One region of the Dyella sp. 333MFSha genome, then DNA from elsewhere that is predicted to be linked to it. Evidence: riboswitches for the same ligand, from Rfam matches in the RefSeq annotation. Region 1 holds a riboswitch; the other holds the start of a gene.
What was found. Region 1 has a riboswitch for thiamine pyrophosphate ahead of BLT40_RS09700 (TonB-dependent siderophore receptor). Riboswitches for the same ligand answer to the same signal wherever they lie in the genome.
Positions count from the first base shown of each region.

Region 2: another riboswitch for thiamine pyrophosphate. It lies ahead of thiC (phosphomethylpyrimidine synthase ThiC); the one in region 1 lies ahead of BLT40_RS09700 (TonB-dependent siderophore receptor).

Region 1 covers NZ_FNBR01000002.1:526,142-529,547, forward strand. Annotated here, with positions in the region: gene BLT40_RS09700 (TonB-dependent siderophore receptor) at 1-1,460, opposite strand, end outside; TPP riboswitch at 1,517-1,613, opposite strand; gene BLT40_RS09705 (phosphotransferase) at 1,635-2,768, opposite strand; gene BLT40_RS09710 (MASE1 domain-containing protein) at 2,951-3,406, shown strand, end outside.
Region 2 covers NZ_FNBR01000004.1:39,572-42,977, forward strand. Annotated here, with positions in the region: gene thiC (phosphomethylpyrimidine synthase ThiC) at 1-1,705, opposite strand, end outside; TPP riboswitch at 1,782-1,880, opposite strand; gene BLT40_RS15195 (TetR/AcrR family transcriptional regulator) at 1,916-2,581, opposite strand; gene BLT40_RS15200 (protein-L-isoaspartate O-methyltransferase family protein) at 2,942-3,406, shown strand, end outside.

The DNA of each region.
Region 1 (3,406 bases):
GCTGCCTGCGGCAGCGTCTTCGTCTCACGTGTGTCGCGCTCGAGTGCGCCGGTGTCGTCGTAAGCGCGCTCGTCCAGCTTGACCAGGCGCGCGCCGGCCAGAACCTGCCACTGCTCACCCATGTGGATGCGATCGATCGCGAACAACGTGCGCTGCCAGCTGGTCAGGCGACGCACGGACGCGCCGGGCTGGTTCGGCGACGGGTCGAAAACGGGCACGACGCGATCATCGATGTTGGCCGTGCCGACATAGTCGTAGACGTAAGGACGCTGGTCGACCGTGCGACGGAACGCGCTGGCGCCGAGGTTGATCTCGTGATCGAGCGCACCGGTGGCGAAGCTGCCCGTGACCACGCCACGCACCTCGTCGTTCTGACGCGTGTCATCGGGGCTGCGGTAGTCATAGACGTCGTAGTCACCGTTCGGTGCGAAGAAGTAACCGGGTGTGGCACCCGATGCGCACGACTCGGCGTAGAAGCACCCATAGGCGAACGCGACGTTGTCGTCGATCACCGTATGGCTGTGACCCACCGACACCTGCGCGTTCCATGTGTCGCTGAAGCGGTAGTTGAAGCGCAGCGAGGTGTTGCTCGAATGGATACCTACCGGTCGTTGCCAGGGCTGGTAGCCGAGCAGTCGGGTGCGACTCGGGTGCGCCGGAATCGCCGTTCCACCGAGCAGCTGATAACCCGATGCGGAATTGCCACCGCTGGTCTGATAGTCGGTGTCGAGGAGCAAGGTCGCCTGTTCGTTGATTTTCCAGTCCGCGCCGAGCGACAAAAAGCTGCGACGCCCGTCGGTGTGTTCGATGGCACCGTGCGTCTTTTCGTTGGCGGCATTCACCCGCACGCCGAACGACGGGGTAAACCATGTGCCAAGGTCGAGCGCTTCGTAGCTCGAGCCGTGCGAGTCGGTGCCGAGCGTGAGGTTGTGCACCTCGGCTGGACGCTTGCTGACGTAATTGACCAGGCCACCCGGCTCGACCACGCCCGCCTCGAGACCGCCGAGACCCTTCAGTACTTCGACGCGCTCCTTACCCTCCAGCGCCTGCAGCTGCTCCGCGGACATCATCATGCCGTTGAAGCGAAAGCCTGTCGCGAGATCCAGCGGAAAACCGCGGATGGATACGTCCTGGTAGTAACCCGCCGGCGCGTAGTTGTCGTTGATCGCCGCGTCTCCGCGCACCAGCTCGCTGAGCGTGCGCGGCTGGCGATCGTCGATCTGTGCGCGGGTGATCACGGTGATGGCAGCCGGCGTGTCGTGCAGCGCCGCGCTGCCGAAGCTGCCGAAGGTGTCCAGCTGCGAGTCCGCGGCGTGGTAGCCGTCGGTCGCCGACGCGTGCACGTCGATGGTCGGCAGGGTGCGGGCCTGCTGCTGCGGGGCGGCATGGTCGTCCGAGGCCTGGGCCAGCGGAGCGAGGGCGAGCAGGGCCAGGGCGAGCGGGGTACGGGCAAGAGTCATCGTCGTCTTCGGGTTCACGGACGAAGCGACGGCGAACCACGCCGCCCGACAGGGCGTTTGTGGTTCTGCAAGCTCCCTACGCCGGTACTAACCGGGTCAGGTTCCAAGGGACTCTCTCAGCCCGGCGTATGCCGGGCACCCCCGCTTCTAGAACGCCTATTGAAGCACGAAATGTCAGCGCGCGTGACGGAGGGCGTCGAGCAGTCCCTGCCCTTCGGTCCCGGCGAACCAGCGGGCATGGCCCAGCAGGAAGGTCCGATAGGCCACGTCGGCGTGATCGCGGCGCCGCGTGATGCCTTCGAAATACTGCACCTCGGAGAGCGCGAAATCCACGTGGACGACGGGCAGGACATCGGCAAGCGCGGCCAGGTCCGCCGGAGCAAGCGGCCGGACGGACCGATAGCCGTCGAGCAGGCCGAGAGCCAGATCGATACGGGCAATCCCGCCCCGTTCGATGTCGAGCCACGCGATGGCGTTCCGCTCGATCGCCGTAGCCAGGTCGAACAGTGCGAACGTGCGCGCGGACAGGCCGAAGTCCAGCACGTCGGTGATTCGTCCCGCATCGCTCGCGTCGCTCCAGCAGAGATTGGAAACGTGCCAGTCGCCGTGAGTCCACAAAGGCGTTTGTCGCGCTACGGCCAGGGTCGCAGCCTGCGTCCAAGGGCCGAGAACCGTACCCACGTCGTCGCGCCAGTCGCGCTCGCTCAGATAGGCGGCGAGCGCCGGCCGTCCGGGCAGCTGTCCGGCCAGTACCGAGACGGGGTCGGACGCCGAGAGCATCTCGGCACGGGCGACCAGCAGGTGGGTTCCCCGCTGCGGCGCATCGTAGCCTTCCGCCGCAAGGTGCAGCCGCGCGAGCATCGCACCCGCGGCATGCGCATGCGCGGCGCCGCCCGCGGGCGACCACGAAAACGCGTCGCGGTAGACATCGTTCCCGGTCGCGGAGCGATGCACTTCGTAGACCCAGTCGCCCCTGGACACCGAGGAGCGGCCGGTCGCGTCAGCGAGGATGTGCGGCACAGGGATACCGCCGGCCCGCAGGTGCGCCGCGAAGCGATGTTCTTCGGCCAGCGTCCGCTCGTCGCGCAGGCTCATGTGGTGCCGTTTGACGAAGACCTCGCCACCTGCGGTGGTGACGCGTGCCGCTGCCGAGAGCGGACGCGGGCTGTGCCAGACGATGGCGTACGGCCCCTTCAGCGAGGGATAGCCGTCGAGCAGCGACGCCACCTCGTTTTCCGCCAGCGGCGGCCAGTCCGGCGCCTGCTGGTCGCCCGCGAGGCCGTGGGAAAAGTGGACTTCGTCGCTCATTCCGCCAGTGTATCGAACCCGCCATGCTCGTCTCACCCGCGCGCGAAATCGGCAAATTTACCAATTCGCCGTTTATTCGATGGCGAGCGGGCCGATAACCCTTCAAACTAAGCATGCCGAGAGCGGAAAGCGTCGCTACCGACTGCTCCGATCGGCCACCCGGGAGGCAAAAGGGGTCGAATGTGCGTGCACTGAACAAGGATCCGTTGGTCTGGGGGCGCTATGTCGCCGTCGCGGGCGCGTATGCCGCCTGCTACGAGCTCACGCGCAACTTTTCATTTTCGCACTGGATGCTTCCTGCCGGCCTGCGCCTGGCCTGCCTGCTGCTTGTTCCCCGTCGCTTCTGGCCCGCGCTCGCGGTCGGCGAAACCCTGCCCGTCGCTGAAATGGCTGCGCTGCATGCGCACGCGTTCGGCGTGCTCTGGGCCTGCCTCGTCTCGATCCCGACGATCGGCCTGTGCATGCCCGCGGTGATGTGGATCCGGCGTCATGCGGACCTGCGTCGCGCCGACGGCCAGATCAACATGAACATGATCATGGTGGCGACGCTTGCCTGCGCCCTCATTGGCGGCGGTGCCAGCACCTTTACGCTGTCGATCGTGCAGATGGGCGACGGGTCGCCCAATCCCGTGGTCGAA
Region 2 (3,406 bases), on a different contig from region 1:
CCGACTTGTGTGCGTCTTTCGGCATCGTCTCGTCGTGGAATTCGCGGGCCTTGTCCGGATCCAGCCCCAGGTTGAACTGATCGTCCCAGCGAAATTCGAAACGCGCCTTCGACAGCGCGTTGTCGCGCACCTGCGCCCCCGGATGCCCCTTGGCGAGATCGGCCGCGTGGGCGGCGATCTTGTAGGCAATGATGCCGTCGCGCACGTCCTGACGATTGGGCAGACCGAGGTGTTCCTTGGGCGTTACATAGCAGAGCATCGCCGTGCCGAACCAGCCGATCATCGCGGCGCCGATCGCACTGGTGATGTGGTCGTAGCCGGGCGCGATATCGGTGGTGAGCGGGCCCAGCGTGTAGAACGGCGCCTCGTGGCACTTCTCCAGCTGACGTTCCATGTTCTCCCTGATCAGCTGCATCGGTACGTGGCCGGGGCCTTCGATCATGGTCTGCACGTCGTGCTTCCAGGCCAGCTTCGTCAGTTCGCCCAGTGTGTCCAGCTCGCCGAACTGCGCCGCGTCGTTGGCATCCGCGACGCAACCGGGACGCAGGCCATCGCCGAGACTGAAGGACACGTCGTACGCCTTCATGATTTCGCAGATGTCCTCGAAGTGCGTGTAGAGGAAGTTCTCGCGATGATGGGCGAGGCACCACTTGGCCATGATCGACCCGCCCCGGGAAACGATGCCGGTGACGCGCTTCGCGGTGAGGGGCACGAAGCGGAGCAGGACGCCCGCGTGGATCGTGAAATAGTCGACGCCCTGCTCCGCCTGCTCGATCAGCGTGTCGCGGAAGATGTCCCACGTGAGTTCCTCGGCCACGCCGCCGACCTTTTCGAGCGCCTGGTAAATGGGCACGGTCCCGATGGGCACGGGCGAGTTGCGGATGATCCACTCGCGCGTCTCGTGGATGTGCTTCCCCGTGGAAAGGTCCATGACGTTGTCGGCTCCCCAGCGGATCGCCCAGACCAGCTTCTCGACTTCTTCCGCGATGCCGGAGCTGACCGCGCTGTTGCCGATGTTGGCGTTGATCTTGGTCAGGAAATGACGGCCGATGATCATCGGCTCGGCTTCGGGATGGTTGATGTTGGCCGGAATGATGGCGCGGCCGCGTGCGACTTCATCGCGCACGAACGCCGGCGTGATGTGCCCGGGCAAAGCGGCGCCGAACGCTTCCCCAGGATGCTGCGTGCGCAGGGCACTGTCGGCCAGCGCCTCGATGCGCTGGTTCTCGCGGATCGCGATGTATTCCATTTCCGGCGTGACGATTCCGCGGCGCGCGTAGTGCATCTGGGTGACGTTGGCGCCAGCCTTCGCCCGAAGCGGCAGACGCGTGCTGCCGAAGCGGAAGGCATCGAGCCGGGAGTCGTGCACGCGCGAGCGGCCGAACGCCGAGGACAGTCCATCGAGACGCTCGACGTCACCCCGCTCCTCGATCCAGCCTGCCCTCAGTGCAGGCAACCCCGCGGCCAGGTCGACCGTGTGCGCCGGATCCGTATAAGGCCCCGAGGTGTCGTAGACGACGATGGGCGGATTCGCCTCTCCCCCGAACAGCGTGGGCGTGGCCGACTGTGCGATCTCACGCATGGCGACGCGAACGTCCGCCCGGCTGCCGCCGATGTGGATCTTGCGCGAGCCGGCGATCGGCGTGGTGACGGAGGTGGAAAGCTCGCGCGCGGCGCGGGCAAGATCGGTGGGACTGGCATTCATCGGCTTCTCGTACCTTGCGGATAAGGGAGAAGCGGACGGCGCCGCCACGCCGTGCCCCGTGCATGGACGCACGTTGCCTGTCGTGGACGAAGCTTCCTACGCCGGTACGGACCGGATCAGGTTCGAAGGGACTCTCTCAGCCCGCGCAATTGCTTGGGCACCCCCGCTTCGAGGCCGATTCAACCACGAAGCGGGGCGGGAAGCGAGCGCTCAGCCCTTGGGCGAGCGCGGCTCATAGGCGCGGAGGAACATGTCGACGGCCGCCAGGGCATTGGCCTTGACCTCCTCACCGAACTGCACGGCGCAGTCTTCGCAGCCGAACAGGCGCCGGATGAGCAGGTCGCCCTTGAGCAGCGCGAGGAACTGCGTGGTCGCACGGGAGACGTCGACGATATCGAGCTGACCACGCGAGGTGGCGCCCTCGAGCAGGCGCATCACCAGCTTGTGCATACGTGCCGGGCCCTCCTCCCAGACCAGACGACCGAAACGCGGATTACCGCCCGACTGACAGTCGGACAGGATCGCGCGGAACGTGCCGACGGACTCGGTATTGGTCTCCATCGCCGCATGGCGGCTGGCGATGTTGGTCAGCGTGACGCGGATGTCCGCACCCGGGCTGAAGTCGAAGAGGTCGTCCGGCAGGCGCTCCTGCACGTGCGCGCGGATCACCTCGCGGAAAAGGTTGTCCTTGTCGCCGAAGTGGCTGTACACGGTGAGTTTGGAAACGCCCGCGGAGGCCGCGACCGCATCCATGCTCGTACCCGCGAAGCCGCCCTGCGTGAAGAGCGCCTTGGCGGCATCCAGGATAGCCGCGCGCTTCTCCATGTCCTTGGGACGCCCCGGGCCCTGGCTCTTCATTTTCGGGCTGGCGTTCATGGCTGCACCTTCACAAACAGAAATTATGACTTTATTATACGCAGCGGTTCAGTTATTTCCACCACTCCTGAGATGTGGGCCTCAGGGTGGCGGTGCGACGGAAGCGCTGCGCGACGGATTACAATGAAGTGGGGCCACTGCCCGGGTAAACCCAAGGCGTTCAGGGGCTTGCGCCATCGATCGTTCAGGCGCCAGCGAGTGAAGGCACGGTCGGGCATGACTTCCGTCAGCCCGGTCCGGTGACTTCCGGCACTTAGCTCGGGCGGTGGCGCACCCGCAGCCTTGGCACCATTGGGAAAACGGGCGCTAAGCGCTTATCCTTTCGAACCTTTTTCAGCTTTTCGTACGGGATCCAAAACCATGGCGATGAATTTCGAGCAGGCACGTCAGAACATGGTCGAGAACCAGGTTCGTCCCTGGGAAGTCCTCGATGCCGACGTCCTGGAGACGCTGAAGGGCGTCCGTCGCGAAGATTTCGTCGCGCCGTCCCACCGGAACGTCGCCTTCGCCGACCTGACCCTCCCGCTGGGCCACGGCGAAGTGATGATGAAGCCGGTCGTCGAGGGCCGCGTGTTACAGGCGCTGGAACTGAAGAAGACCGATGAGGTACTGGAAATCGGTACCGGCTCGGGCTTCCTGACCGCTTGCCTCGCCCGCCTCGCCGGCAAGGTCACCAGCATCGACATGCACGCCGACTTCGTCGACGCCGCCCGCGGGCGCCTGGCCGCCGCCTCGGTGGTCAACGCCACGGTGGAAACCGCCGAAGCCGTCAACGGCTACCAGCCGACGGGCGTTTTCGATGCCGTCGTGGTGACGGGCGCCGTC